Regions from separate parts of the Kocuria sp. KD4 genome, predicted to be linked through region 1. Evidence: riboswitches for the same ligand, from Rfam matches in the RefSeq annotation. Region 1 holds a riboswitch; each other region holds the start of a gene.
The links. Region 1 has a riboswitch for S-adenosylmethionine ahead of HBK84_RS01270 (cobalamin-independent methionine synthase II family protein). Riboswitches for the same ligand answer to the same signal wherever they lie in the genome.
Positions count from the first base shown of each region.

Region 2: linked by a shared signal. The riboswitch ahead of HBK84_RS09625 (hypothetical protein) and the one ahead of HBK84_RS01270 (cobalamin-independent methionine synthase II family protein) in region 1 are both predicted to bind S-adenosylmethionine.
Region 3: linked by a shared signal. The riboswitch ahead of HBK84_RS11280 (methylenetetrahydrofolate reductase) and the one ahead of HBK84_RS01270 (cobalamin-independent methionine synthase II family protein) in region 1 are both predicted to bind S-adenosylmethionine.
Region 4: linked by a shared signal. The riboswitch ahead of HBK84_RS08605 (MetQ/NlpA family ABC transporter substrate-binding protein) and the one ahead of HBK84_RS01270 (cobalamin-independent methionine synthase II family protein) in region 1 are both predicted to bind S-adenosylmethionine.

Region 1 covers NZ_CP050449.1:279,383-286,885, reverse strand. Annotated here, with positions in the region: gene HBK84_RS01290 (CoA transferase subunit B) at 1-655, opposite strand, end outside; gene HBK84_RS01285 (CoA transferase subunit A) at 652-1,446, opposite strand; gene HBK84_RS01280 (IclR family transcriptional regulator) at 1,599-2,402, shown strand; gene HBK84_RS01275 (3-hydroxybutyrate dehydrogenase) at 2,615-3,364, opposite strand; SAM riboswitch class I at 3,631-3,717, shown strand; gene HBK84_RS01270 (cobalamin-independent methionine synthase II family protein) at 3,732-4,943, shown strand; gene HBK84_RS01265 (MFS transporter) at 5,298-6,725, shown strand; gene HBK84_RS01260 (thiolase family protein) at 6,924-7,503, shown strand, end outside.
Region 2 covers NZ_CP050449.1:2,136,480-2,143,982, forward strand. Annotated here, with positions in the region: gene purN (phosphoribosylglycinamide formyltransferase) at 1-245, opposite strand, end outside; gene HBK84_RS09610 (DUF308 domain-containing protein) at 342-1,061, shown strand; gene HBK84_RS09615 (DUF6350 family protein) at 1,172-2,968, opposite strand; gene HBK84_RS09620 (glycosyltransferase family 1 protein) at 3,087-4,250, shown strand; SAM riboswitch class IV at 4,362-4,504, shown strand; gene HBK84_RS09625 (hypothetical protein) at 4,525-4,803, shown strand; gene HBK84_RS12875 (BCCT family transporter) at 4,918-5,346, opposite strand; gene HBK84_RS12880 (BCCT family transporter) at 5,382-5,720, opposite strand; gene HBK84_RS09640 (hypothetical protein) at 5,992-7,503, opposite strand, start outside.
Region 3 covers NZ_CP050449.1:2,517,113-2,524,615, forward strand. Annotated here, with positions in the region: gene crtI (phytoene desaturase family protein) at 1-262, opposite strand, end outside; gene HBK84_RS11250 (phytoene/squalene synthase family protein) at 259-1,158, opposite strand; gene HBK84_RS11255 (polyprenyl synthetase family protein) at 1,170-2,456, opposite strand; gene HBK84_RS11260 (MarR family winged helix-turn-helix transcriptional regulator) at 2,453-2,959, opposite strand; gene HBK84_RS11265 (fructosamine kinase family protein) at 3,132-4,001, opposite strand; gene HBK84_RS12710 (thermonuclease family protein) at 4,050-4,838, shown strand; gene HBK84_RS11275 (hypothetical protein) at 4,962-5,114, opposite strand; SAM riboswitch class IV at 5,281-5,397, shown strand; gene HBK84_RS11280 (methylenetetrahydrofolate reductase) at 5,442-6,431, shown strand; gene metE (5-methyltetrahydropteroyltriglutamate--homocysteine S-methyltransferase) at 6,629-7,503, shown strand, end outside.
Region 4 covers NZ_CP050449.1:1,911,380-1,918,882, forward strand. Annotated here, with positions in the region: gene HBK84_RS08580 (proline--tRNA ligase) at 1-475, opposite strand, end outside; gene HBK84_RS08585 (GNAT family N-acetyltransferase) at 574-1,434, opposite strand; gene ispG (flavodoxin-dependent (E)-4-hydroxy-3-methylbut-2-enyl-diphosphate synthase) at 1,431-2,597, opposite strand; gene HBK84_RS08595 (methionine ABC transporter permease) at 2,773-3,429, opposite strand; gene HBK84_RS08600 (methionine ABC transporter ATP-binding protein) at 3,429-4,481, opposite strand; gene HBK84_RS08605 (MetQ/NlpA family ABC transporter substrate-binding protein) at 4,478-5,362, opposite strand; SAM riboswitch class IV at 5,458-5,572, opposite strand; gene dxr (1-deoxy-D-xylulose-5-phosphate reductoisomerase) at 5,626-6,885, opposite strand; gene HBK84_RS08615 (GlsB/YeaQ/YmgE family stress response membrane protein) at 7,048-7,311, opposite strand; gene HBK84_RS08620 (cation acetate symporter) at 7,473-7,503, opposite strand, start outside.

The sequences.
Region 1 (7,503 bases):
CGGAGTCCGGGGTGACGTCCACGAGCTCAACCCGGTATTCGGCCTCGGTTTTGGCTGCTACTTCTTCTTCGGTCACACCCGGGGCGAGGGTCCGCAACACCAGCCCGTGTTCCTCCACGTCGAAGACGCACAGGTCGGTGATGATGCGGTCCACGACCCCGACACCGGTCAGGGGCAGATCGCACTCCCGCTTGAGCTTGGCGGAGCCGTCCTTGGCGACGTGTTCCGTCAAGACCAGCACACGAGGTGCTCCGGTCACAAGGTCCATGGCCCCGCCCATTCCCTTGACCATCTTGCCGGGAATCATCCAGTTGGCCAGGTCGCCGCGCTGCGAGACCTGCATGGCCCCCAGGATCGCCATCTTCACGTGTCCACCGCGGATCATCGCGAAGGACATCGCGGAGTCGAAGATCGCGGCCCCCGGCTGCAGGGTGATCGTCTGCTTCCCGGCGTTGATCAGGTCCGGGTCCTCGTCCCCCTCGTACGGGAACGGGCCCATGCCCAGCGCCCCGTTCTCGGTCTGCAGCACCACGCTCACGCCCTCGGGCAGGTTGTTCGCCACGAGTGTCGGGATCCCGATGCCCAAGTTCACGTAGTCGCCGTCGGTCAGTTCCGACGCCGCGATGGCCGCCATCTCATCACGCGTCCAGCTCATGCCACCGCTCCTTCCGCTCCGCCGTTGCCCGCGCCCCGGGCGGCACCACCGCCGGTCCGCACGTCCGTCCCGCCCTCCGACGACGACGCCGCGGGCCTCGGTCGCGTGGTGCGCTGCTCGATCTCCTTGGGCGCCCCCGAGTACTGCACCACGTGCTGCACGAAGACCCCGGGGGTCACGATGTGGTCCGGGTCCAGCTCACCCGGGGCCACGACCTCCTCGACCTCCGCGAACGTGATCCGCGCGGCCGTGGCGCACACCGGGTTGAAGTTGCGCGAGGTCCTCCGGTAGATCAGGTTGCCGTCCGTGTCCCCTCGCCACGCGTGCACCAGGGCGATGTCCGCGACGATCCCGCGTTCCAGGATGTAGGTGCGCCCGTCGAACTCCGCGGTGGGCTTCCCCTCCGCCACGCGCGTGCCCACACCGGTGGCGGTGTAGAACGCGGGGATCCCCGCACCGCCCGCGCGCAGCCGTTCGGCGAGCGTGCCCTGCGGGTTGAACTCGACCTCGAGCTCACCCTCCAGGTACTGGCGGGCGAACTCCTTGTTCTCCCCCACGTACGAGGACAGCACCTTACTCACCTGCTTGTTCTCCAGCAGCAGACCGAGCCCCTTGCCGTCCACGCCCATGTTGTTGGACACCACGGTCAGGTCCTTGGCTCCGTTGTCCCGGACCGCTTCGATGAGGTCCCGCGGGATCCCGGACAGTCCGAAACCGCCCACCGCCACGGTCATCCCGTCCCGCAGCGTCTCGGCGAGCAACTCGGCCACGTTGTCCCTGAGTTTGGACATGGTCACCCCTCCAGTGCGTGATCTGCCTCTCAGGCTAGAAAGTGACCACATCTTGGTCAATGCTTCACCCGTAATCGTCGATGAAGGGATCACAATCTGAAAAACTGTCGCTAGTCTGTCCATATTGTGAACGTCCCGACGCAGGAGCGTGTATGACCCCGCAGAAATCCCGGAACCCGCAGCCCTCCCCGCAGGGCACGCAGGTGGTCTCCCGGATCGCCGCGATCCTGCAGGCCGTGGCATCCGGGGAGTCAACCGGATCCACCGCGGCCATCGCCCACCGCACGGGGCTGACCCGGCCCACCGCGCACCGATTGCTCGCAGCGCTCGCCGCCGAGGGGCTCGTGGACCGCACGGAGGACGGCAACTGGGCCCTGGGTCCCGAACTGCACATCCTGGGCACGGTGGCCGCCCAACGTTATCCCGCCCAGGACCTCGCGACCCCGTGCCTGCAGCGGCTCGCCGAGGCCACGGGCGAGTCCGCGTTCTTCTCCGCTCGCCGCGGCAACGAGGTCATCTGCCTGGCCCGGGTGGAGGGGGCGTTCCCGGTGCGCTCGCACGTGCTCTACGAGGGCCTGCGGTTGCCCCTGGGCGTGGCCTCCGCGGGACTCGCGATCCTCGGTCACCTACCCCCGGACCAATTGGAGACCGCCCTCGCGGACACCCGGGAGGAGCGGACGCGCCTCGGTCCACAGCACGACGACGCTCACGTCCGCCGCCTCGTCGCCCAGGTCCGGGAGGACGGCTGGTCCCTGAACCCCGGACGTATTGTGGAGGGCTCGTGGGGCATGGCGGCCGCGGTGTTCGACGCGACCGGCCAACCCCGCTACGCGCTCTCCCTGACGGGGATCGAACCCCGGTTCACCACGGAACGCAGACCCCGCCTCGGGGCGGCTTTGCTGGACCAGGCCCACAGGCTCTCCACGGCGCTGCGCGCGGGGGCCACGACCGTGTGAACCGGACGCAGCGGCGTCGTCCCGTACCGTCAGACCCCGCGTCCTCGCACCCCGGAACATCTGTGCCCCGATACCGCACGCGTTGTGCGACTGCGGGTGTTTTTTCGGGACGCAGATGTTCGGGCCCTTGGCCGGAGAGGGGCCGTGGAACGCGGGCCATTGCCTCGACACCGAACGGCAGCGAGGGTGGACGCGGCGACGTCGCCCCGCACTCAGGACGCCGTCCAGCCACCGTCCATCGCGTAGGACGCACCCGTGACCATGCCCGCGGACGGGCCGGCCAGGAACGCGATGAGCTCGCCAACCTCCTCGGGTTCCACGAGGCGCTTGATCGCGGACTCGGTGAGCATGATCTTCTCGATCACCTGGTCCTCGGGGATCCTGTGGGTCGCGGCCTGGTCCTTGATCTGCTTGTCCACGAGCGGGGTGTGCACGTAGCTGGGGTTGACGCAGTTGCTGGTCACACCGTGCTCGGCGCCCTCCAGGGCCACGGTCTTGGACAGCCCTTCGAGCCCGTGCTTGGCCGTGACGTACGCGGATTTGTACGCGGACGCGCGCAGACCGTGGATGGAGGAGACGTTGATGATCCGGCCCCATCCGCGCTCGTACATGTGCGGCAGTGCGGCACGGATCAGCAGGAACGGAGCCTCGAGCATGAGCGTGAGGATGCGGTGGAAGTCCGCGGGGTCGAAGTCCTGCACGGGTGCCACCTTTTGGATCCCCGCGTTGTTGACCAGGATGTCCACGTCCAGGCTCAGTTCGGTGAGCGCGGCGGTGTCCGAGAGGTCCACGACCCAGGCTTCCCCGCCCACCTCGGAGGCCGTCGTCTGAGCGGCTTCTTCATTGATGTCCGCGACGACCACGTGGGCGCCGCGGTCCGCGAACGCCTGCACGGCGGCGCGGCCGATCCCGCTGGCCCCACCGGTGACCAGGGCCTTCTTCCCCTCGAGTGATTGCTCCATGACAGCCTCTTTGCGCGTGGACGGTTCTCCTACCGCGTCACGCTACGCCCCGGGGGGCCGCCGGGTCACGATCCGGAACGGACCACCTCGGACCAGCTACGAGTCATGGCCCGCACCGGGGGCCGCCCGGTCACGGAAACCCCGGTGATCCCAGCCCGAGGGGCCGGGGCGCGAGGAACCCGGGGAGCGGCGTCGTCGTCCGACACGCCACGACCCCGCGCGCCACGAATGGCGTCCGCGCCTCGCGATGCTGTTGGATGGAGCAGTACCCATCCAGAGCGGCCGAGAGATCTGGCTCGTGGAAGCCGCAGCAACCGGGGTGACACCGGTGCTAACGCCAGAACCGATGGAAAGGATCAGCACAGCCATGCCCTTGAACACCGATCGCATCCAGACCACCCACGTGGGCTCCCTGCCTCGCACGCCCGAGCTGCTGAAGGCCAACAACCGTTTCCAGGCGGGCGAGATCGACCTCTCCCAGCTGGGCGAGGCGCTCGACGAGGGCGTCACGGAGATCGTGCGCACCCAGCGCGAGATCGGCATCGACATCGTCAACGACGGCGAGTACGGCCACACCACGTCCGGCGCCGTGGACTACGGGGCCTGGTGGAACTACTCGTTCCACCGCCTGGGCGGGCTGACCCCCACGGACGAGGACCGCTGGAACGAGGGCGAGAAGCACCGTTCCAGCCCGGGACACATCGTGCTCACGAGCTTCCCCGACCGCCGCGACCGGGAGCGCTTCCGGGACGCCTATGAGGACCCCATAGCGGGCGTGCTCGTGCACCGCAACACGGTCTCCCAGCCCAAGATCACGGGCCCGCTGACCTACACGGGTCAGGAGGCGGTGGCCGGGGACATCCGCCGCGTGAAGGACGCGATGGCTCTGAACGGTGCCACGCAGGGCTTCGTCGCGGCACTGTCCCCCGGCTCCTGCGCGCGCGTGAAGAACGAGTACTACGCCACGGACGAGGAACTGGTCTACGCGTGCGCGGACGTGATGCGCGAGGAGTACAAGGCCATCGTAGACGCCGGACTGACCGTGCAGATCGACGACCCCTCGATCGCCGAGTCCTGGGACCAGATCAACCCCGAGCCCACCGTGGAGGACTACCTGGCCTTCACCCAGCTGCGCGTGGACGCGCTGAACTACGCACTGCGCGACCTCCCCGAGGAGCAGATCCGCTTCCACCTGTGCTGGGGTTCGTGGCACGGCCCGCACACCACGGACCTCGAGTTCAAGTACCTCGTGGACCTCATGCTCACCATCCGCGCGCAGGGCTACAGCTTCGAGGCGTCCAGCCCGCGCCACGGCCACGAATGGAAGGTCTGGAAGGACCACCAGCTGCCCGAGGGCAAGGTGGTCTACCCCGGTTTCGTCTCCCACTCGACCAACGTGGTGGAGCACCCCGAGCTCGTGGCGGACCGGATCGAGCAGTACGCGTCCGTGGTGGGCAAGGAGAACGTGATCGCCTCCACGGACTGCGGTCTGGGCGGGCGGTTGCACCCGCAGATCGCGCTGGCCAAGCTCGAGTCCCTCGTGGAGGGTGCGCGGATCGCGTCCGAGCGCCTGTTCTAATCAGGCCGCGCGGCTGGTCCTGCAGCTTTTAGTCTCACCGCGTCGCTGACCGTTCCGGTTCCCCGATCTTCCCGGACGACGACGCCGCCCGCCCCCTTCCGCTGCGCCCGCACCTTCCACGGTGCGGCACGGCGGGAGGGGGCGTTGCCGTGTCATGAACGCGTCACAACGGCCGACATGCTGCCCGCCCGGGTGAACGGCCCGGGAAAAATATACGATTTAATACACGAAACGTGTGGCGCGCTTCACATTATTTCGTACACTTATTTCGAGACCAATCGGTCGGTTATTCCCCTGATCCACTCCGCCACTGGCACCCCACGGACCCCGCGTCCGCCGATCCTGGAGACCCACATGGCATCCACCACCTCAGCGCCCGCTCAGCCGGCGCACACCATGACCCGAGAAGAACGCAAGGTCCTTGCGGGCACCCTCGTGGGCACCACCATCGAGTGGTACGACTTCTTCATCTATGCGCAGGCGGCCGCCTTCATCCTGGCCACCCACTTCTTCAACCCGGCGGGCGAGCAGAACGCCACGCTGGGACAGATCCTCGCCTGGGCGTCCCTGGGCATCAGCTTCCTCTTCCGTCCCCTGGGTGCGATCGTGGCCGGTCACATCGGTGACAAGTACGGGCGCAAGATCACCCTGGTCATGACCCTCTTCGGGATGGGCGCGGCCACCACGCTGATCGGCCTGCTGCCCACGTACGAGCAGATCGGTATCGCGGCCCCCATCATCCTGCTGGTCCTGCGTATCCTGCAGGGCTTCTCCGCCGGTGGTGAGTGGGGTGGTGCGGCCCTGATGTCCGTGGAGCACGCGCCCGCGAACAAGCGCGGCTTCTTCGGCGCCTACCCCCAGATCGGTGTGCCCCTGGGCGTACTGATGGCCACCCTGTTCATGTTCGGTCTGAGCACCATCCTGACCCCCGAGCAGTTCGAGGCCTGGGGCTGGCGCGTTCCGTTCCTGTTCTCCATCGTGCTGATCTTCGTGGGCTGGCTGATCCGCCGCTCCGTGGACGAGTCCCCCGTGTTCCTGGAGATGCGCCAGCGCGCCAAGGAGTCCTCCGCTCCCCTGGGTCAGCTGTTCCGGACCAACTCCCCGCAGGTCATCCTGGCCGCGCTGATCTTCGCCGCGAACAACGCCGCGGGCTACCTGGTCATCGCGTTCTTCGCGTCCTACGGCACCAAGGCCCTGGGGATGTCCCGCCCCGAGACGCTGATCGCCACGCTCGTGGGCGGCGTCGGGTGGCTCATCTTCACGATGTTCGGCGGGTGGATCTCGGACAAGATCGGGCGCAAGCTCACGTTCCAGGTCGGCTACGGCATCATCATCCTGTGGGCCATCCCCATGTGGTGGATGCTCAACACGGCGTCCCTGCCCCTGTTCGCGGCCGCGATCTTCATCCTGACGATCGGTCTGGGTCCGTCCTACGGTCCGCAGTCCGCCATGTACGCCGAGATGTTCCCGGCCCGCGTCCGCTACTCCGGTGTCTCGATCGGTTACGCCCTGGGGTCGATCATCGGTGGCGCGTTCGCCCCCATGATCGCCCAGCTGCTGCTCAACCGCACCGGCGCCGCGTGGACCATCGGCCTGTACATCTCCCTGATCTCGCTCGTGTCTTTCATCGCGGTCTCCTTCGTCAAGAAGTCGGACCAGGGCAAGGACCTGCACGTCGCGGAGGTGCACCAGGAGTACGTCCGGGCGCACCCGGACGAGATCGTTCCCCCGGTGGCCGGCGAGCCCGAGACCACCGCTCCGGCGCGCATCCGCCGCCACTGATCCCCGACACACGAACCAACCGTCCCGGCCTCTGATTCGTCGGAGGTCACGACGGCGCACGGCGGGCCCGGCAGCCATACGGTTGCCGGGCCCGTCGCGCTCTTCCCCGCGTGACCGTCATCGATTGACGTGGCTCACATGATCGGGGAACCTTTGCAGTGAACGCTCGGTCAGTTATTGCCCCACTTAGGAGTTGCCATGTCCTCGATGCCCCAAGCCTTCCTCGTCGGAGGGGCGCGAACCCCCGTGGGTCGTTACGGCGGTGCCCTGTCCTCGGTGCGCCCGGACGACATAGCCGCACTGTGCATCCGTTCCGTCGTGGAGGACGCCGGCATCGATCCCGCGCTCGTGGACGAGGTGATCCTGGGCAACGCCAACGGCGCCGGTGAGGAGAACCGCAACGTGGCCCGGATGGCGTGGCTGCTCAACGGGTACCCGGACACGGTCCCCGGGATTACGGTCAACCGGCTGTGCGCGTCGGGGATGTCCGCGATCACGATCGCGTCCCAGATGATCAAGTCCGGGGCCGCGGACATCGTGGTGGCCGGTGGCGTGGAATCCATGTCCCGCGCGCCGTGGGTCATGGAGAAGCCCCGTACGGCGTTCGCCAAGCCCGGGGAGGTCTTCGACACCTCGATCGGGTGGCGGTTCGTGAACCCCGCGTTCGTGGAGGGCCCGCTCTCGCGGGACGGCAAGGCCACCTACTCGATGCCCGAGACGGCCGAGGAGGTCGCCCGGGTGGACGGAATCTCCCGCGAGGACGCGGACGCCTTCGCCG
Region 2 (7,503 bases), 950 kb from region 1:
ACGCGGTCGGGGTGGTAGGACGCCACGCGTCGTTGCAGCGCACGGTTCCACTGCTCCCGGTCCGGGTACTCGGACAGCGGCACCACGAAGGTGTCGATGCCCGCGGCGCGCGCCCGGTCCAGACCGGCGCACTCCAGGTCCGCACCCACGGCGGCGATATCCACCTCCACGTCCCCCTGGTGCAGGGCGTCGATCATCGCCTGCAAATTCGTACCGGAGCCCGAGACCAGAACCACTAAACGCATGGGCCCACTCTATCCAGCGAGGCTGCCTCGATGGCGCCGCGGCGGTGCCGCACCCGCGGCGCTGCTCGGTCCGTCGGCTCGCCTACAGTGGTGGGTATGCACGATTCCCGCCACCGGAGCACGCCGCCCCACGCCACGCACTCGATGGGTTCGACCTCCGGCGGCTCCCCTTCCGGGGGTTCCCACTCAGGGGGACCGCACTCCGGCGGCCCGCAGCACCGTGGCCCGCACGCCGGCGACCCGCGCGGTGAGAAGCCCTCACCTCGCGGCCCCCAGTCCGGGGACCCCTCCGACGGCGACGGCGCTCGGCTCCGGTTCGCCGCGGTGGCCGCGGCCCTCGCGGTGCTCGCCTCCGCACTCGTGGTGGGTGACGTGTGGTCCACCGTGGCGGGGCTCGTACTCGCCATCGCCGGGATCGTGCTGGGCATCATCGCGCTCGCGCGCTCCCGCGGTTCGTCCTCACGGGTCCTGATCACGGTGCTCGCGGTGTTGGCCATCGTGTGGGGTGTGATCAATGCGCTGGGCGGTGGCACCCGATTGCTCGTGTGGCCGGCCACCCAGGTCTACCAGGAATGCACCGAGCGGGCCCTCACGCTGTCCTCGACCAGCCGGTGCGAGCAACAGCTCAACGACAACGTGTGGAAGCACTTCTCCGGTGCGCCCCTCGAGACGGGTGCGCCGCAGGACGATCCGACGGCCACCGCCACGCCTGAGGCCTCCCTTGTCACGCCCACGCCGAGCGCCTCGAACCCTGCCCCTTCAGGGAGTGCTACACCGGGAGCGACCTCGCCGACCTCCGCCGGTCCCGGGTCCTGAGACGCCCGTTCCCAGCGAGTCCATTGCTATCGGGAGCGGTTCGTCATCGGCCCAGTCCCACGTCCTGGGACGCCCGAGCCCGTCGGCGCCAGGAGCGGATCATCGTCGTCTCAGTCCCGCTCGTCGTCGAGGGCGGCCAGCCGCGCGGCCTTGCGCTTCTCGGACCTGCGCTGCGCACGACGACGCTTGGCCTCCTCACGGCGGGACAGTCCCGGTTCGTCTGCCGATCGTCCCACGGCCGTGGACCCGCCGCGGGGCTGGGACTCCCGCTCGGGCTCGGCGGCAGCGCGCGACGCGCGGCCCCGGAACAGACCCCGGACACCCCGAGCCGTGACCTCGCCGTCCGGGACGGCCGCCCCGGATCCAGGACGGCCACCGGGTGCCGTGCGAGCATCCTGCCCGGCGCCGGGGCCGGAAGCCGAGCGGGAACTGTGCACAGCGCCAGCGGCGGGCAGGGCGTCGTGGTGGGCCACAGCGGCGTCGTCCTCCGGGGCCGAGGAATCCGGCACGGGGAGCTCGTCCGCCTCGGCGCGGGAGCGGGAACGGTAGCCCTCGCGTTCGAGCCAGGGCCCGGCCAGGCACCCCACGGTGGCGCCCACCGCGAGTTCGGCACCGAGCCACAGGAACACATGCCACGCGTGCGGGCCGATGTCCGTGAGCCTGCCGATGCCCAGCGAACCGCTGGAGAGCCACGCGAGCGCGGTCACGAGGCCCGCCCCCACCGCGGCCATGAACACCGCCGTGAGCACGGTGGAGAGCACGAACGTGATCCAGCGCAGGGGCAGGCGGATGGCCATCCAGTCGTCCAGGTGGTTCTCACCCTCGCGGCAGAACCACCACCCCGCGAGCAGACCCGCGAGCACGGGCAACCCCAGGACCGCAGGGGCGTACAGCCACGGGTCACCGGTGGGCAGCGCGGCGAGCGCCGGGAACTGCGGCAGCGGTCCCAGCGTGCTCTGGAACGGCGACACCAGGGTCCCGGTGCCCAGCGAGAAGCCGGCACCGGTGGCCCACGTAAGCGCCCACACGACCATGTTGGGCAGGTACCCGAACTGCAGTGCCGTCAGGGCGGTGTCCCCCGCAGCGCCGGTACCGAGGTCCTGGTAGACCGTGATCACGCGGTCCCAGTTCCACGCGAGCGCCACCACGAACAACAGGGCACCGGCCGCCACAGCGGTGACCGCGGCGAGGAAACCGGCGCGGATCACGGCCCACACGTAGGAACCGGCCCAGCGTGAGTGCTGGCTCGTGCGCTGCAACCAGGACGCGACGTCGGCCCCGAGCACCGCGGCGAGCGAGCGCGAAGCGCTCCACCCGCCCACGAGGGTGCCCAACCCGGCCGGGACCAGGGGCAACAGGGCGGCCGCCACGAGGTCCACCGAGACTTGTTCAGTGCGGCTGAGCCAGCCCACGAGGGCCCCGAAGAGCGCGTACGCGAGCATCCCGGCGAAGAACGGGATCAGGAACTGACCGCGCCAGCACGCCCGGGCGATCCGGCGGCCCGCGATCACCGCGAGGCCGAACGGGATCAGCGTGAGCCCTAGAGGCACGAGCGTGACCGTCCCGCCACCGTCCAGCGACAGGCCCTGGATGGCTTGGATCGTGAGGGGCACGCAGTGCGCGAGCAACCAGACCTGACCGGCGAGCTGCAGGCTCCCGCCCGCGCCCAGGGTCGCGAAGCCCCCCGCAGCCCATACCGCACCCAAGAGCACGGTGCCCAGCAACAGGCCCACCACGGCCACCGCGAGCAGCTCGATCACGCCCTGCAGCGCGAGCGGCATGGGCAGTCCCGGGGAGTCGTCCGGTTCGGGGCGGGGCACGTCGGCGGCGCGCACGGGGGACGAACCGTGCGACGTGAAGCGGTCGCGTACGCCCGAGACCACGCCGGGCAGTGAGGGAAGTTTCATCACCGGACATCTTTTCACGTTCACCCGCGCACCACGGGCAGCGAAGTTAGCCCGGACTTCACCTGCGGGCCACCCCCGGGTGACTCCCCCGTGAGGCGCCGGGCCCACAGTGGGAACCGTGAGAATCGCATTGGTGGCCGAACAGTTCCTCCCCCACGTCAACGGTGTCACTCATTCGGTGATCCGCGTCCTGGAACACCTGCGGGATCACGGGCACGAGGCCATGGTGATCGCCCCCTCCTACGAGAAGACCCTGTTCCTGGGCTCTGTGGACCACGTGGACGGCGTGCGGATCGAACGCATCCCGTCCCTGCCGCTCGCGGGCTATCCCGAGGTCCGCGTGGCGAGCTGCACCGTGAGTCGCATGCAGCGCATCCTGGCCCGTTTCGCCCCGGACGTGGTGCACGTGGCGTCCCCGTTCGTGCTCGGGTGGCAAGCCATCCAGGCCGCCAAGGGTCTGGGTCTGCCGTGCGTGGCCGTGTACCAGACGGACGTGCCCGGTTACGCCGCACGCTACGGTGCATCCGTGCTGGAGACCGCCATGTGGTCCCACGTGCGTGCGATGCACAACAGCTCGACCCTCACGCTCGCTCCCTCCACGGCGTCGATCAGCCAGCTCCACGAGCACGGCGTCCAGCGGGTGCACATGTGGCGCCGCGGCGTGGACACGAGCCGGTTCCGTCCCGCGCTGCGCGATCACGCGTGGCGCGAGCGCGTGGGCGGCGGCAAGCGACTCGTGGGATACGTGGGGCGGTTGGCCCCCGAGAAGCAGGTCGCGGACCTCGCCGCGATCGACGCCCTGCCGGACACCCGGCTCGTGATCATCGGTTCCGGCCCCGGGAAGGAGTCGCTGCGCTCGGTATTGCCCAACGCGCACTTCGAGGGCTTCCTCACGGGCACCGAACTCGCCACGGCCATGGCGTCGCTGGACGTGTTCGTGCACCCCGGTGAGCACGAGACGTTCTGCCAGACCATCCAGGAAGCCATGGCCTCCGGGGTCCCAGTGGTGGCCGTGGGCCGCGGCGGCCCCCTGGACCTCGTGGACTCCTCGCGCAACGGGTGGCTCTACGCCCCGGGTGACCTGGCCGGGTTGCGCGAGCGCGTCCGGGACCTCGCGGGCGACGACGCCAAACGCCTCGCCTTCGCGCGCACCGCCCACCAGTGCGTGCAGGAGCGCACGTGGGGTGCCGTGTGCGAGCAGTTGCTGGGCCACTACGAGCGCGCTCGCACGGTCACCTCCCGGATGCGCGGTACGCGCGGGGCCGGCCTGCGCACCCCGTGAGAAACGCCGCCGGGTGCCAGATGTTACTCAACAGAAGCTTGATTAAGTTTTGATGACATTCTCGGTCCGCGCCTGGCTGGTCCCCCGAATCCACGGATAGGCTCGAAGCAGCTTCACGAGATGCGCCCGCGCAACGACAAGGACGTCACCGCGCGCCCAGAGCTCCAACTCGGCGTACGCCAACCCTCGGTTCAGGGGTGGATTGGATGACGAAGCGGCCGGGGCCACACGTGTGGTTCCGGCAAGCGACCGGAAAAATCAGAGGCCCGACATCATGAACACGACAACCCAGAAATCCCACCCCGACACCCGCGAACAGTGGGTGGACGTCACCGTTCAGGCGGACCCCGCCCGGCACGTGGTGTCCATCACGGGATCGGACGGTCACGAGCACGAGTACTTCGCGGACGACGCCCGTGAGGTCGCACTCGCCGCACAGCACACACGGGGGCGCGGCCAGTGGTGCGCCAAGTACAGCAGACTCCTGGTCCCCGGAGCGTCCCGGGTGACCGGCGGGGTGTCCTTCTACAAGCTGGAGCCCTTGCCCGCGTAGTCCTCACGAGCACGGTCCCCGCGACCGCGAACTCCACGATCGGGTGTGGCCCGGGTCCGGACGGACCCGGGCCACACCCATGTTCTCAGCCTGCTCGGTTCTTGGCGGCCGTGCTCACCGGGCGGTCGCGTCCCGGTCCTGGGCGATCAGCTCGGCGGCGCGTTCACCGATCATGAAGACCGTGATCTTCGGGTTCACCGTCACGAGCTCGGACATCACCGAGGCGTCTGCCACGCGCAATCCGCTCACGCCCTTGACGATCGCATCCAGCAGGAACGCCGTGCGCCCGGTGATGAGCACGTACAGCATGAGCCCGATCGCCAGGATGATGCTCTGCTCGGAAAGCCGCCGGATGCCCTTGTCCACGCCCAAGACGCACGAAGCCACCGCCATGAAGACCCCCAGGGCGGTCAGTGCCGACGGCACCGCCAGGTTTTCGGGGACGCCGAACAGGTAGCGCAGTCCGAAGTTCAACTGGACCACCCCGATCCCCAGGGACGCGGCCACCCCAAGGATGGTCCCCAGCAGCGCCGCGGTGTCCACGGCGTCGCCGGCGGCACCGTGGATCCGGCACCCGATCAGGGGTAGAGAGCGGAGCGGATGCTCAGCGGCATGCCGAAGCCGTAGGCGAAGTAGCCGAAGGCCATGCCCATCAGGGCGTACATGGCCCACCCCGTGAACAGGTTGAACTGGGGTTTCGCGTGGTCCGGGCCCATCTTGATCGTGCCGTGCCTGCTGTCCGCGACCAGGATCACGAGAGCGGCCGTGAGGATGTAGAACCACCCCAGCCGGGAGGCGACCCACGCGACCACGCCGCCGATCACGGCGTCAGCGTGCTCGGGTGCCTCCGTGGCCCAGGCGGACGGCGAGACATGCAGGGTTGCCGCGGCAACGAAGACCCGCCAGTTGACGGGCAACCGGGGTGGCGCAGAGCGAGGGGCCCGGACGGGGCGGGCGGATCCGCGACGGGCGACGAGCCCGGGCGTGGGTGACGGATGGACGAGGAATCGTGTGTGGTCACGTCGGGGATGCGGGTCGGACGTCGGACGACCCGGGGTTGAGGCGCCTTACTACCAGCCGTTAGTCATGGCACGCCACCTCACTTTAGGAAAGGGCCGCGCAGCGGCCGAATGCAGCCGCGCGGCCCCACGAGTACACCCCCCCCCCCGCTCGCCCGGGGCGGCACTGTCAGCCCAGCAGCTTGGCCACGAGGGCGCTCGCGAACTCCTCGGAGACATCCCCGTAGTTCAGGGAGAAGTCCTCGTCCACGAGCGTGGGCAGCAGCCCCGAGCACAGCACCGTGGCGCGCGCGTACAGCCCCGGCAGGGCGGCACCGATGGGCACGGAGAGCAACCGCAGCTCGGGATCGTAGCTGACCAACGCCGTGCCGGTATCCCGCGCCGCGAGGTGCTTGCCGAGCCCCGAGGACACGGGACGGGCGTGACCCGAGACCACGTCCTCCGCGGTGCGGTACGCGTAGCGCGTCTTGTGGTGGTGGTTGATCCGGTACAGCCCCGCCTGGTTGCGGTCGTCCGTGGCCTCCCACGTGGCGTCCGCGGGCACGAAGCGTTCCGCGACCCCGTTGTACTGCATCTCCTTCAGTGGCAGCCCGGCGACGACCGAGGACAATGGGGGCAGGGTGTCGAGCATGACGGGCCCGGCGTCGTAGACCACGTCGCACAGCCCCTCGGGCAGCAGCTTGCTCAGCGCGTCGAGGTCCACATCCTGGAGCATGGTGGTCGCGTGGTCCTCCGGGGACAGCACCACGACCTCACCACCCTGGGCCCCGACCGCCTGCGTCACGGCGTCCTCTTGGTCGGTCTTCCACCCGCCCGTGAGCAGGATGGAGCCGTCCACGAGCTGGGTCAGGGCCGGGGAGCACACCTGCCAGCGGCGCACCGTCCAGTTCTCGTCCCGGATCACCTCGAGGAAACCGAGGGCCTGCAGGTGACCCACGAACCATTCCTCGAAGCGCTCGGAGTCCTCGAGCTGGCGCGCCACGATGGACAGGCTCGACCGCTTGCCGCCACCCAAGAACGTGAGGATGTCCTTGAACGGCGCCCAGGACCCCGGGTACTCGCCCTCGTCCGGGCCGATGAACTGCAGTGCCTCGACCGAACCCGTCTGACCCACCGCCGAGAGCTTGGTGAGCCGGCCGGGGTAGCGCTTGGTGAGCCCGCAGAACTTGCAGCGCCCGAACACCCACGGCGCCTTGGCCTTGGGATCCATGGGGGGCAGGATCACTTTGTGCTTGCCCGTGACCATGCAGGACACGTCCGGGGCCTCGGGCAGCTCGTTGCTGCGCTCGGGGAACATCTGCCCCTCGGCGGACTCCCACCCGGCGACCTCGGGCACGGGGACCTCGTCCACGGTGGCCTCGTGGGGGTCCATGTTGTCGAACGACCCCTGGACGTACTCGTCCGGGATCTCGTCCCGCGTCACCGCGGTGACGGGCCACAACGGTTCCTCCGCGACGTGGACCATCTCACCGTCGTAGCCCAGGGAGCGTTGAGTGATGTAGTAGGAACTGTCCCGCACGCGGAACTCGAGGCGCTGCTTCACGGTGCGCCCGGAACGCAGCACCAGCGTGTAGTCGTTGGGCTTGAGGTGGCCGTCCTCGCGGGCCAGATCGGTCCCGCCCAGGCTCACCTGGAACGGTGGCACCCGGGGTGCGGTGAGCTTGGTGCTCATGAGCTTGAA
Region 3 (7,503 bases), 570 kb from region 1:
GGTAGCCCGGGCTCAGGGTGCGCAGGTCCAGTTCTGCTGCGGCGCTGGAGCCCATGAGCCGGAACCACCGGTCGATGACCTCCGGCATGAGGTACCAGCTGGGGCCGGTGTCGAACGAGAAGCCCTCCGCGGACCATCGCCCGGAGCGCCCACCCAGGATGTCCTGTTGTTCCAGAAGGGTCACGCGGTGCCCGTCCTGGGCGAGCAGCCCCGCCGTGGCCAGGCCCGCGAAACCGCCGCCGATCACCACCGTCCGTGTCATCGTGTCACCACCGAATCCGAGAGGGAGCGCGCCGCGATCCGCAGCTTCACCGCGGTGGGCACGCTGATGCGTTGTCTGGTCAGTTCCCGCGCGGGGACGCGTTCGATCCGCCGGGACAGTTCCGCGAACAGTCCGTGCGCAATCAGGACTGCCCGGCGAGCGCGCCGGTCCAGGGCCAGGATCCCGGGCATCGCGGCGTCGAGATCCGCATTGAGGTCCGCGAGCAGCTGCGCCTTCTGGGTCTCGTCCAAGTGGGCGGGGTCCGCGCCCGGGAAATACGTGCGACCGAGCTGGTCGTGGTCCGCCCCGAGGTCACGCAGGAAATTCACCTTCTGGAAGGCCGCTCCCAGCCGACGGGCCGTGGCCCGCAGCATGTCCCGCTGCTCAGGGGTGTCCGCCCGTGTGCCGGGCATGTCCATGAACACCTCGAGGCACATGAGTCCCACGACCTCCGCGGAACCGTAGATGTACGACTCGAGCGACGCGCCGTCGTGCTCGGCCACGTCCAGGTCGGCGCGCATGGACGCGAAGAACGGTTCGGTCAGCTCCCGCCCGAAACCGTGACGGCGGGCGACGTCCGCGAAGCCGTGGATCACCAGGTCCGTGGCGAATCCCGTGGCCAGGGCCGAGTTCACAGCCGCTTCGTACCCGTCCAGGGCGGTGCGCACGCGGGCGGCTTCGAGGCCCGCGGCGCCCGCGGTGCCGTCCACGACCTCATCCGCGACGCGTACAAGCGCGTAGATCCCCGCAATGTCCCGGCGCACGGCGGGCGGCAGAGTGCGGCACGCCAGCGAGAAGGAGGTGGAGTACCGGCCGATGACCGACCCGGAGGCCGCGAGGGCCGTGGCGGTATACAGGCGAAGCGACGAGAGGGGCGGCGCGTCCGAATCCGGCATGGGGGTCCTCACTACGAGTGTCTGTTCAGGACGTGGTGGCACAGCGCGACGAGCTGATCGCGCTGCGCCGCGGGCAGGGGCAGTTCGTCCAGGGTGGTCCGGGCGCGGTCCACGAGATCCGTGGCCAGTTCCACGGCCACGTCCTTGGCGCCGGAGGCCGTGAGCGCTTCCCGCGCGTGATGCACCGTGGTGCGTTCCGCCGCGAGGTCCCTGAGGACCCGGCGGACCGTGGGTACCCCCATCCCGTGGGCAGTGAGCACGGTGGCCTTGCCCGAACGTAGATCCGCGTCCACCGATTTGCCGGTCAGTCCCGGGTCACCGAACGTCCCCAGGACGTCATCCACCACCTGGTACCCCACGCCCAGCATGGCGCCGGCCTGGGCCAGCCGCTCCGCGACGTCCGCGGGAGCACCCGCGAGCAGTGCGCCGGCCCGCAGCGGGGCCTCGAACGAATACGTGGCGGTCTTGAGCCGCTCCATGTCCAGGATGTCCTGCACCCCGGGGTGCTCGGCGCCGAAGCGATGCAGGGACAACAGCACGTCATCCAGCTCCCCGGCCGCGGAGGCGGTCACGGCGTCGAACACCACGTCCGCCACGGCGCGACACCGCGCGAGGTCCGATGCGCACGTGGTCGCGAGCCGCAGTGCCCCCGCCAACAACAGGTCCCCCGCGAGGATCGCCGCCGAGGCCCCCGCGTGTTCCGCTTCGTGCTCGGGTGCGCCGGCGCGGGCCGCGTCACGGCGGAACAGCTCTCCCACCGTGGGCATGCCCCGGCGCAGCCAGTCGCGGTCCACCACGTCGTCGTGGACCAGCAGGGCCGCGTGCAGCATCTCGAACGACGCCGCCAGGCGCACGCACTCGGGGTCCGGCACCTCTGTCTCCCGGTCGCCCGCCGTGTGGTTCCCGTCTCCGGCCGCATCGCGCACACCCGGCGTCTCCTCGGCATCCCCGGCGTCCGGCGCGACGAGCGGGTCAGGCGCGCTCGATCCATCCCCCGCGCCCCCGGCGAAGGAGGACCACGCGATCCAAGTCAGTCGCGGCCGGATGAGCTTGCCGCCCACCATGTGCTCGCGCACCCGCTCCCACAGCACCCCGAAACCCGGGCTCGTGGGAACTCGATTCGCGGGGGCCGCGAAGAACGCGTCCAGCTCTTCCCCCACGGCGGTGCGGAAACGGCACCAGGCGGCGTCGTCGACGGGGGCGACACTCGGGGAGGCCCCAGGATCGGTAACGGACGGGATCCCGGGAGCCGCTCGGTGGGATTCACGGGACCGGGCGGTGCGTACGCGTTCGGTCATGACCCACCCGCCCCGGGATCGTCCTGGGACGCCTGGTCCGCGCGCCCGCGCAAGTCTTCCAAGTACTCCTCCAGACGGGACTCGGTACCTCTCAGGAACCGGAGGACGGCCTCACGCCCGGGCTCATCCAAGACGTCGAGCTCGTCCTCGACCATCCCGATTACCGGCACGACGTGCTCCCGGGTTCGCTCCCTGGACGAGGTCACCGCGCGCACAGTCATCCGGCGTCGATCCCCCTCCACGGGCTCCCGGACCACGTGACCCGCGCGCACCAGTCGGTCCACCACCGCGGTCGCGGAGGCCGTCGTGATGTGCAGCGCGTGAGCCAGTTCCGTGGGCCCCATGGAATGGACTATGAGCATGGCCATGGCCGCGTAATCGGTTCCCTTGAGCCCCAAGATGCGGCGGATCTCGTACGCGATCTCCGCGTTGAGCACGACCACCCGGCGCAGCGCACGCGACTGCGGGCTCACCGGCCCGTACCACGTTGCACTGCTCTCCATCGCGTCCCTCGCGTTGTGGATAACTAGACAATCTAGTAAACATCATGCTGCACGTGCGGGGGACGTGTCCAACCATGTCACGCGGGTGGAAAACGTTGTCCGCACCTGCCTTGTAGCAGTCATCGGCCGAGAACGCCCTGTCCTCAGCGGGTGATGGACGCGCCCCGTAGTGTCACATCAGACTGCGCAGGGCCCGCAGGACCGCCCCGCCGTAACCACCGTCGAACCTGATCGCATGCACCAGCAGCGGCGGCAACTGGTACCACGGCACCCGGTCGTGCCAGCCGTCCGCGAGGGGGTAGACGTCGTCGTACGCCGCGAAGCATTCCCGCCCGAAACCGCCGAAGAGCTGCATCATGGCCAGGTCGTACTCGCGGTGTCCGTAGAACGAGGACGGATCGATGAGCCAGTTCGTCCCGTTGCGATCCACCACGCGGTTGCCTGCCCACAGGTCACCGTGTAGCAGGCTCGGGGGCTCGGGAGGGCCCGCGAGTTCGTCCGCTCGCGGCGCCAAGCGCGCCAGCAGGTCCGACGCCGCGGGGTCCAGGTGTCCCGCGTCGATCGCCGCGCGCAGCAACGGCTCGATGCGGCGGTGTAACAGGAAGTCGGCCCAGTCGTCCGTGGGCGTGAGATCCACCGGGAACGAGCCGATGCGTTCCGGCAGCTCCGCCGAGAGCCACCCGACGTGCGGGGCTCGCGCGCGGTGGATGGCCGCGAGACCGGCCCCCATGCTGCGTTCCGTGGCACGGTCCTGCCGTCCGGGACCCTCGTCGATCCACTCGAGCACCAGGGCCTCATCGCCCACGTGATGCACCCTGGGCACCCGCACCTCGGCGGGGGCGACGGCGCGCAGCGCCTCGAGTCCCGCCGCCTCCAACGCCAACACACCCGCCGGGGCACCCGGCATGGTCTTGGCGAACAGGGGCCCGTCCGGGGTCTCGAGCCAGTAGGCGCGGGCGGTGTCCCCGCCGCTCAGGGGACGGGCATCGCTCACGCGCAGGTCCGCGACAATCTCACCGGGAAGCTCATCGATGGTGGCCATGCGTCTTGTCTACACCATGCCGCACTGCGCACCACCCCGGACGACTCGGTGGCCACAGTGGAACGCGTGGTGGACGGGGACACCCTGGACGCCACGATCGCGGGGAAGTCCACGCGGGTGCGGCTGCTGAACATCAATACCCCGGAGGTCGCGCGGGACGGTCAGCCCGGCGAGTGCCTCGCGGACGAGGCCACGGCCAAGCTTGAGGACCTACTGCCCAAGGGATCCACGATCCACCTGGAATACGACGTGGAACGCACGGACCGCTACGGCCGCACCCTCGCCCGAGTGACCCGCGACGACGACGGGTTGAACGTCAACCAGGCACTCGTCAAGGCGGGCCTGGCAACGCCCATGACCGTGGGCGCCAACAGCACGTACCGGCGAGAGATGGACAGCGCGTACAACGTGGCCCAGGCCATGCAGGTCGGTTTCTTCGACCCGAAGCAGGACTGCGCGCCGCCGGGGGAATCCGCATCCCCCGACACCACAACTTCGAGCACCGCGAGCCCGAGCGCGACGCCGAGTCCCACCCCGTCCTCCACGTCCACTCCCACGCCGACGCTCGAGGCGCCTCCCGCGGTCGTGGAGGACGAGGTCGCCGTGGGCGATCCGGCACCCCAACCCAATCCCGCTCCGCAACCGAACTACAACTACAACCCCGCCCCCGCGCAGCCCGCGGCACCTCAGCTACCGGCCGCGCCCCGGGTACCTGCTGCCCCGCAGCTGCCGGCGGCACCCCACGTGCCCCCGGCTCCCGAGAGTGATGGCGGCTATCCCGGTTACACCGGCCCCCGGTGCTACGAACCGGGAGGAAAGGTCTGGCACCCGTGCTGAGTCGCTGATGACACGCCAAGGCGCGCCCACCCGGACGGTTGACCGGGTGGGCGTCCCTGCTTTTCGCCACGCTTTCGTCACGCGGGTGCACCGGCGAGCCGCCGGATGCACGGCGGCCCGGACTCAGGGTTCGTGACGACCGGGGTTGGCGGTCGCGCTGCGCAAGGGGGACGGCGTCGTCGTCGGAGCGGGTGCCTGCGAGGACGCGGACCCGCCCGCGGCCGGCGCCGCGGCTATCGAGCGCGAGACCCAGTTCTCGGGTCCCAACTCGGGCATCTTCATGTCCTGCACGTCGTGGGGCAGGATGACCACGGCAGGGCCCAGGTGCCCCCGTGCGGTCCATTCAGCCCGCTTGGGAAGACGAGCGCGGCGGGAGGCCGGCGGTTCCGTCATCGTTCGTGGGCCTCGTCACGAGGCTGTGCTACGCTCGCTCGTAACAAAGGATCATGAGTCCCGGTGCGAAGCTCTGGCTAACCGGGCGGCAACCCTCCAGCTGTAGTGGGGTGCCCCAGATGAGGATCCGGCCGCCGCGCAACCGCGTGGTCGGCAAGTACGGCGCTCGGAGCTCATCCTCCGGCGTCCTAACGCCGGAGGATTTTTTATATGCCCGCACCCCTCGCAGCGTCAGAACCCGCGCCCGTGACTGGCCCGCCCACGGGGACGTCCTGGCTGGTCCGGCGCCCGCGCCGCTCCACGCTTGTCTCGTTCGAAGTGTTCCCGCCGCGGCCCACCGCGGACCCGGACACTGTGTGGCGCAACATCGACGCCATGGCCCAGGCCGGGCCGGATTTCTTCTCGGTCACCCACGGTCACGCCGGCCATCACGGCGTCTCCCGCGAGGCGCTGCGCCACCTGCGCCGCACGACCAAGACCCCGGTCATGGCGCACTTCACGTGCGGTGGCACGGACCGCGCGGGTCTCGAGCGCGCCGTGGACCAGTTGCTGGACGACGGCGTTCGCGACCTCCTCGCGCTGCGCGGCGACCCGCCCCTGGGTACCGGGGAATGGCGGACCCCAGCGGGTGGCCTGGGCCGGGCCTCCCAACTGGTGGAGCTGATCCGGGACGTCGAACGACGTCGCTTCGGCACCGGGTTCCGCCCGGGTCAGCGACCGCTGTCCGTGTCGGTGGCGTGCTACCCGTCCCCCGCGCGAGGCCGCGACTTCGAGGCGGATCTCGCGTCCCTGTGGGACAAGCAGGAGGCCGGCGCGGACTACGCGATCACGCAGGTGCTCTACGAACCCGAGGACTACGCCACGTTCCTGGAACGCGCGCGCTCGGAGGGCATCCACATCCCCGTGGTCGCCGGGCTCATGCCGCTGAGCAACCCTCAAAGGTTGCAGCGCATGACCGAGATCACCGGGGTCCGGGTCCCGGAACGCCTCACCCGGTTCCTGCGCGCCGACACTCCCGAGGAACTGCGCCACCGAGGGGTCGCGGCCACCCTGTCCCTGATCGACGACCTCATGGATCTGGGCTGCGCCGGTTTCCACCTGTACACGTTCAACCGCCCCGAGGCGGCGCTGACCATCCTGGAGCACCTGCGGGTCCGGGATGCCGCACGCGAATACCGAGGCCGCAGCCCCGCGGCCTGACCTCCGCACCAGCCCCGGCCGACCCGTGAACCGATCGTGTTGGCTTCGACCGCCACATCCGGGCAGGCCGAAAACCGTTCGTAGCGGCACCACCCACGCTGACGTTCCCCTTACCCCGCCGCGCCGGAGCACACCCGTTGCCGCGGCTCATCACACCCCCTAACCGCCATACCCCACACCAGCTCCGAGGAGTTCCCATGAGCACCCAGCCCGTCCCGTTCCCCGCCGCCACGATCCTGGGCTACCCCCGCATCGGCCCCGACCGCGAGCTCAAGCGCGCACTCGAGTCCTATTGGAAGGACCCGCAACAGCACCCCGCCACCACCGTGCTGGACACCCTCGCCCGGTTGCGTGAGCGCACCGCCACGCGATTGTCCGAACTCGGCCTCACCACGGATCACGCGGTGCCGTCCGAGGGGTTCGCGGTGGACCACGTCCTGGACACGTCCCTGGCGCTAGGCGCGGTTCCCGCGCGGTTCATCGCGGACGGCTACGAGCCCGCCGCCCCGGACACGCCCCGCGGGATCGAGCTGATCACGGCGTTGTCCCGCGGCACCGATCGGTTGGAGCCGCTCGAGATGACCAAGTGGTTCGACACCAACTACCACTACTACGTACCCGAGATCGGCCCGGACACCCCGTTGCGTGCGAACCCCGAGAGCCTCGTGTCCCGCTACCGGACCACCCTCGGGACCACCGGGATCACCACCCGCCCGGTCCTCGTGGGCCCCGTGAGCCTGCTCTTGCTCTCACGCCCCGAGACCACCGATGCCGTCGCAAGTCACCCCCTGCAGCGCCTCGACGACGTCGTGGCCGAATACGCCGCGATCCTGCGAGCCCTGGCTGAGGCCGGCGTCGAATGGGTGCAACTCGACGAGCCGGCCCTCGCCGCGGACGGGTGGAGCGTGGAACGCACCGAACTCGTGGCCGCCCTCGAGAGCGCCTACACCCAACTCTCGAACGAGCAACAGCGCCCCGCGATCCTCGTGACCGTGGGCTACGGCGATGCCGGCGAGGACGCCCAGCTCGCCCTGGCCCACACGAACATCGACGCCCTGGCCATCGACCTCGA
Region 4 (7,503 bases), 1.2 Mb from region 1:
TGATGAACTCCCGCCCGCGCAGCAGACCCGCGCGGGGGCGGGCTTCGTCCCGGTACTTGGTCTGGATCTGGTACAGCGAGACCGGGAGGTCCTTGTAGGACGAGTAAAGATCCTTCACGAGCAGCGTGAACATCTCCTCGTGCGTGGGCGCGAGCAGGTAGTCCGCGCCCTTGCGGTCCTGCAGCCGGAAGAGGTTCTCACCGTACTCGGTCCAGCGGTTGGTGGCCTCGTAGGGTTCGCGCGGCAACAGCGCCGGGAAGTGCACCTCCTGGGCGCCGATCGCGTTCATCTCCTCGCGCACGATCCGCTCGACCTTTCCCAGGACGTTCAGCCCCAGGGGCAACCACGTGTAGATCCCGGGCGCCGCGCGGCGGATGTACCCGGCGCGCACCAGGAGCTTGTGGCTGTCCACGTCTGCGTCCACGGGGTCTTCGCGCAGCGTGCGCAGGAACAAGGAACTCAGGCGAAGGGGCATGAAGGGATCCTATCCACCCGTGAAGGGATCGATCGAAGCGGCGGGTATCCCCGCGAGTCTATCGCTGCGCGGCACCGGCGCACGCCGGGCCCGGGGGCTCACAGGAGGACCGTGGCGAAATCCTCGTGCCGCCGGAAACCCACTCGGCGGTATGTGGCCAGGGCGGGTGCGTTGAACGAGTTCACGTAGAGGCTCACAGTCGGGACGTACTGCCGGGCGAGCGCCACGGTCGCGGCCATACACGGCACGGCCAGTCCCCTCCCCCGGTGCTTGGGGTCCACCCACACGCCCTGGATCTGGCACACGGACCCGTGCAGCGACCCGATGTCCGCCTTGAAGATCACGGTGCCGTGCTCGTCGGTGAGCACCGCGGTCCTGCGATCGCGCACGAGGGAGCGCACTCGCTGGCGGTAACCCTCCGCCCCGGTGGTGAAGGGGGAGTACCCCACTTCCTCGGTGAACATGGCCGCGGCCGCGGGCAGCACGCGAGGGAAGTCCTCGTCCTGCGCCCATCGCACATCGCGGGCGGGCCCCGTGAACAACTCGGGTGCGGGATCACGGTCCATCACGAGCAGCGGTTGCACGGGACGGACGTCGAAGGGTTCGGGCCACGTGTCCCGCAATCGTTCCCACAGTCCGAGCACGGGATCGGCGGGACCGAAGAACGAGGCGAAGCGGGGCCCGCCGCGGGCCAGGACGTCCGCGACGAGGTCCGTCCCGGTCTGGTCGAGCACCACGGGGACCACGTTGGTTCCCGCCCAGCACGCGCCCACGAGCTCGCCGGAGGAGTCCGCCACACCGATCACGGGCGGCTGCCGCCGACCGCGGGCGGCCCGGATCCGGGCCACGTGCGCCGCGACGAACACCCCGGACACCGCGTGCCGCGCCAGCAGGCGGTCCAGTGCCGACTGGTTCACGGCGGCGGGTGAGAGCACCCGCGGGGCGCGGCGCAGGCTCACCCGGCGGTCACGACCGGCGCGCCCTCGACCGGCTGGCCGTTCTCGTCCAATTCCATGCTCTCGGCCATCTCGTTGGCCTGGGCGAGCAGGGTCTCCACGATCTGGTCCTCGGGAACGGTCTTGATGACCTCACCGCGCACGAAGATCTGGCCCTTACCGTTGCCCGAGGCCACGCCCAGGTCCGCTTCGCGGGCTTCCCCCGGGCCGTTGACGACGCAGCCCATCACGGCCACGCGCAGCGGCACGGTCAGGTGGGCCAGGCCCTCGTTGACCTCCTCGGCGAGCTTGTAGACGTCCACCTGCGCGCGCCCGCACGAGGGGCACGAGACGATCTCGAGCTTGCGCGGGCGCAGCCCAAGCGACTGCAGGATCTGATTGCCCACCTTGACCTCTTCGACCGGAGGCGCGGACAGGGACACGCGGATGGTATCCCCGATGCCCTGACCGAGCAGGATGCCGAAGGCGGTCGCGGACTTGACCGTGCCCTGCAGGGCCGGGCCGGCCTCCGTGACACCCAGGTGCAGCGGCCAGTCCCCGCGCTCGGCGAGCAACTGGTAGGCGCGCACCATGGTCACGGGGTCGTTGTGCTTGACGGAGATCTTGAAGTCGTGGAAGTCGTGCTCCTCGAACAGCGAGGCCTCCCACACGGCGGACTCCACGAGCGCCTCCGGGGTGGCCTTGCCGTACTTCTGCAGCAGGCGCTTGTCCAGGGAGCCCGCGTTCACGCCGATCCGGATGGACACGCCCGCGGCCTCCGCCGCACGGGAGATGCCCTCGATCTGGTCGTCGAACTTGCGGATGTTGCCCGGGTTCACGCGCACACCGGCGCACCCGGCGTCGATCGCGGCGTAGACGTACTTGGGCTGGAAGTGGATGTCCGCGATCACCGGGATCGGGGACTTCATGGCGATGATGGGCAGGGCGTCGGCGTCGTCCTGGGACGGGCACGCCACGCGCACGATGTCGCAACCGGCGGCGTTGAGCTCGGCGATCTGCTGCAGCGTGGCGTTGATGTCCGTGGTGGGGGTCGTGGTCATCGACTGGACGCTGATCGGGTGCTCCGACCCCACACCCACCGAACCCACCTGGATCTGGCGGGTCTTGCGCCGGGGCGAGAGCACCGGTTGGGGCGCGGCGGGCATACCGAGATTGACCGAGGTCACGAATTGCCTCCCAAGGAAGTGGCGTCCGGGGCCCGTGACGCGCGCCCCGCGATGTTGCACTGTCCATTGTGCCCCACTCCTCCCACGTGCTACAGCCGCACGTGATGCGCCGAACACGACGCCGCCCCCGGAATGTTCCGGGGGCGGCGTCGCCATGGTACGGGGCGCGTGAGCGTCAGCGGCGCATGATCCTGCGCGCGAGCCAATTGCCGAAGAACTGCACGAGCTGGACCAGGATGATGATCACGATCACCGCGGCCCACGTGACCTGGTCGTTGAAGCGCTGATAGCCCAGGCGCAACGCGAAGTCACCCAGACCGCCGGCACCGATCGCACCGGCCATCGCGGACATGTCCGTGATGCCGATGACCAGGAACGTGTACCCCAGCACGAGCGGGCCGAGCGCCTCCGGCAGGATCACCGTGGTGATGATCTTCCAGCGTGAGACCCCCATGGACCGCGCGGCCTCGATCACCCCGGGATCCACCGTCATGAGGTTCTGCTCCACGATGCGGGCCACCGCGAACGTAGCGCCGATGGTCATGGTGAAGATCGCGGCGTTGGGGCCCAGGCGCGTGCCCACGACCGATTCCGTGACCTGACCCAGGGCGGCCAGCAGGATGATGAACGGGATGGGACGCACGAAGTTCACCAAAAGGTTCAGCGCGGTGAACAGTGGACCGTTCTCCAGGATGCTGCCCCGCCGGGTCACGTAGAGCCCCATACCCACGGCCAGGCCGATGAGCCCGGCCAGCACGAGGGTCACGGAGACCATATACAGCGTCTGCCCGGTTGCGTCCAGCAACTGCGGGCCCAGAGCAGACCACTCCATCACTCACTCACCTCCCGCACCGTGGTGACGGCGCGCAGACTCTCGACGGCGCGGTCCACGGACTCGTCCGAACCGGTCAGGGACAGCGTGAGCGTTCCGAAGGACTGTGACTGCAGGATGGAGATCCCCCCGAAGGCGATGTTGAAGCTGACACCGTCACGGGCGGCGTCCGAGAGCACGTCCCCGATCCGGTTCTGGTCGGTGACGTCCACCAGCACGAGCCGCCCGGGGTGTTCCCGGCGCAGCTTCTCGATCTCGTCCGCGCGCGGCACGGTGCGCATGACCGAGGAGACGAACTTGCGCGTGGTCTGCGCCCGCGGGTGGGCGAAGACCTCCGCGGTGGTCCCGGTCTCCACCACACGACCGCTGTCCATCACGGCCACGCGGTCCGCGGTGGCCCGCACCACGTCCATCTCGTGGGTGATCAACACGATGGTGATCCCCAGCTCACGGTTGACGCGCTTGAGCAGACCCAGGACCTCCTGGGTGGTCTCCGGGTCCAACGCCGAGGTGGACTCGTCTGCGAGCAGCAGTTCGGGATTGCTCGCGAGCGCGCGGGCGATCCCCACGCGCTGCTTCTGACCACCCGAGAGCTGCTCGGGGTAGTTCCCGGCGCGCTCGGTCAAGCCCACGAACTCCAACAGTTCCGCGACCCGCGCCTTGCGTTCCTCGGGCTTCCACCCGGCACGCTTGAGCGGGTAATCGATGTTGCCCGCCACGGTGCGTGACGTGAACAGGTTGAACTGCTGGAAGATCATCCCGATCTTGCGGCGGATGGGCGCCAGCTGGGATTCGCTGCGCCCGTCCACACGGTTACCGGCGACCTCGAGCGCCCCGGACGAAATGGGTTCCAGGCCGTTGATCAGCCGCACGAGGGTGGACTTGCCCGCCCCCGAGTAGCCGATCACCGCGAAGATCTCACCGCGGCGGATGTCCAGGTCCACGGAGTCCACCGCGGTCACGGTGCGCGGGCGGCGTTTGGACCCCGTGACGAAGACCTTGCTCACGTCCCGGAAACTGACCAGGGTGTCCGCCGTGGCGGACGGGCTCACTTGGTCTGCTCCTTGAGGTCCTGCGAGTAGCGGGCCAGCAAGTCCTTGAGCTCCTGCTGATCCACCTTGGTGGGCACCGCGGTGCCCTTGGTCTCGGTCTTCTCCGCGTCCTGGACCTTGTCGTCGTAGTAGAAGCTCGCGACCTTCTTCAGGGTCTCGTTGTCCGCGTTCGCCTCGGTCGCGGCGAAGAGGTTGTCGTACACCTTGGCGCTGTCCGCGGTGGGATCGTCCTGAGCCAGCGCGGACTTGGGATCGATGTTCGCGCGGTCCAGGAAGTCGTTGTTGACCACGGAGGCGGCCACGGAGTCCATGGACAGCACGGTCTGCTCGGCGGAGACCGGGCGGACCGTGACCTTGGACTTGGCGGTGTCGATGTCCTGCTCGGTGGGGGCGATCGTGTCCTTGGTGAACTCCACGAGACCCTGCTGGTGCAAGAGGTTCAGGGCGCGGGACAGGTTGATCGAGTCGTTCGGCACGGCGATCTCGTCACCCTGCTTGAAGTCACCCACGGATTTCACGCTCTTGGAGTACAGCCCCAGCGGGAAGATGGACGTGGAGCCCACGGGAGTGATGGTGTCCCCGGCGTTGTTGTTGTAATCGGCGAGGTACGCGATGTGCTGGAACCAGTTCATGTCGATGTCACCGCTCTTCAGAGCGGGGTTCGGCTGGCTGTAGTCACTGAAGTCCACGTACTCGACCGTGATGTCGTTGTCCGCGGCGACCTGCTTCAACGCTTCCTGCACAGGGGTCGAGCCCACGATCCCGACGGTGATCTTGCCGTCCGCGGCCGGGTCCGAGTTTTCGGAGCCGCCGCCGCACGCGGTGAGGGTGAGGCCCAGGGTGGTGGCCAACACGACGGGAATCAAACGCTTGGTTCGCATGATCATGCCTTTCCAGGGGTCTGTGACGGGGACTCGCGGGGCGAACAGTCCCCCCTGGATGAGGGCACAGGGACGGGTACGTGCTGATTTCCGGGGAACCGCACTTGCCGTGATCTGTTGCAACCGCGACCGGATGGTCATCTGGGGCACCCCGCTACGGGAGAGGGTTGCCGTCCGGCCAGCCAGAGCTACGCGCCGGATCTCGTCATCCACCCGGAATTCTAGCATGGCCCTGCCATGGGCCGACGACCGCCGGAAGGGCCCTATGCCATCCCGGCGATACGTTCGTCCGCGCGGGCCCGGGCCCACTCCTCCGCCCCCAGGACGTCCTCAAGGGTGGGCCGCGTGACGCCGTCGTGATCCTCCAGCACACGCTCGACCATGTCCACGATCTGCGTGAAGCCGAGCGCCCCGCGGTGGAACGCGTGCACGGCCTGCTCGTTGGCGGCGTTGAACACCGCGGGCCACGTCCCGCCGCGCGAACCCGCGTGCTTCATGAGCTCCACGGCGGGGAACACCTGCGAATCGAGCGGTTCGAACGTCCACTGTGCGGCCCGGGTCCAGTCGCACCCCGCGGCGGCACCGGTCACGCGGTGGGGCCAGCCGATTCCGAGCGCGATGGGCAGGCGCATGTCCGGCGGGGACGCCTGCGCCAGGGTGGATCCGTCCACGAACTCCACCATGGAGTGCACGACCGATTGCGGATGCACCGTGACGTCGATCCGGTCCAGGGGGACGTCGAACAGTAGGCTCGCCTCGAGCACCTCCAGTGCCTTGTTGACCATGGTCGCGGAGTTCGTGGTGACCATGACCCCCATGTCCCACGTGGGGTGCTGCAGGGCCTGTTCGGGTGTCACGCGCGTGAGCTGCTCGCGCGTCATGCCGCGGAACGGTCCGCCGGACGCCGTGAGCACGAGCCGGCGCACCTCGGAGGCCGTCCCGGAGCGCAGGGCCTGGGCGATCGCCGAGTGTTCGGAGTCCACGGGGATCAGCGCGTCCTCGAGGCCCGTGTCCGCCGCGGCGCGCAACACGAGCGGACCGCCCGCGATCAGGGACTCCTTGTTCGCGAGCGCCACCCGCCGACCCGCTCCCAGCGCCGCCAGGGTGGGTGCGAGCCCGATGCTCCCGGTGATTCCGTTCAACACGAGGTCCGAACCCTCCCACTGCGCGATCCGGGTTGCAGCGTCCGGCCCGTACAGGACCTCGGGTGCCGCCGACGACGCCGCGCGTGACCGGTCCGCGATCAGCTCACGCAACCGGGCGGCGTCGTCCGCCGTACCGCTCGTGCCCACCGCACGGACACCGAACGTCACGGCCTGCTGAGCGAGCAGCTCGAGGTGACCCGCGCCCGCGGCGAGCGCCACGACCTCGAAGGGCTCGTGGGTGGCATCCGAGACGGGCCGGCGCAGCCCCGCGGCCTCGGACACGACGTCGAGCGCCTGCGTCCCGATGGATCCCGTGGACCCCAGGATCACGAGGCGCCGGGGGGCCTGCCGGGTGGCGGAGTCAAGATCGGGGGTCATGCCGGTGGAGGAAGTCATGACCCCAGTATCGCGTGAGCGCCGCACCCCGCACGCACGACACCGAGCACACGACTCCGGACGCACGACACGGGAGATACGACAAGGGCGCCACCCGGAGGTGACGCCCTTGTGTGGAAGTCCCGTTCAGGACCCGCGGGTGATTCAGCGACGGCGGCCGACGACGGCGCCGTAGATGAGCAGCACGATGATCGCGCCGATCACGGACGTGATGATCGTGCCGATGCTGAAGCTGTTGATCCCGTCGCTCAGGCCGGGGATGAAGCTACCCAGCCAGCCGCCCAGGAAGGCCCCCACGATGCCGAGGATGATGGTGACGATGATCCCGCCACCCTGCTTGCCCGGAAGGATCAGCTTGGCGAGCGCGCCGGCGATCAGACCGAGGATGATCCAGCTAATGATGCCCATTTCTCCACCTCTGGTTCTCGTTGTGCGCGTTTGCGGTGTTCCGCAACCGCATGTGGTCAGCGAACTGGTTCACAGTGTAGTACCAGACACCAACGCTACACGGGCCGCCGCGTCCGGATGAAACCGGACACGGCGGCCGTGTCAAGGGGCGGTGAACCGGGTCAGTGCGAGACGGCCTTCTCCGCTCCCACT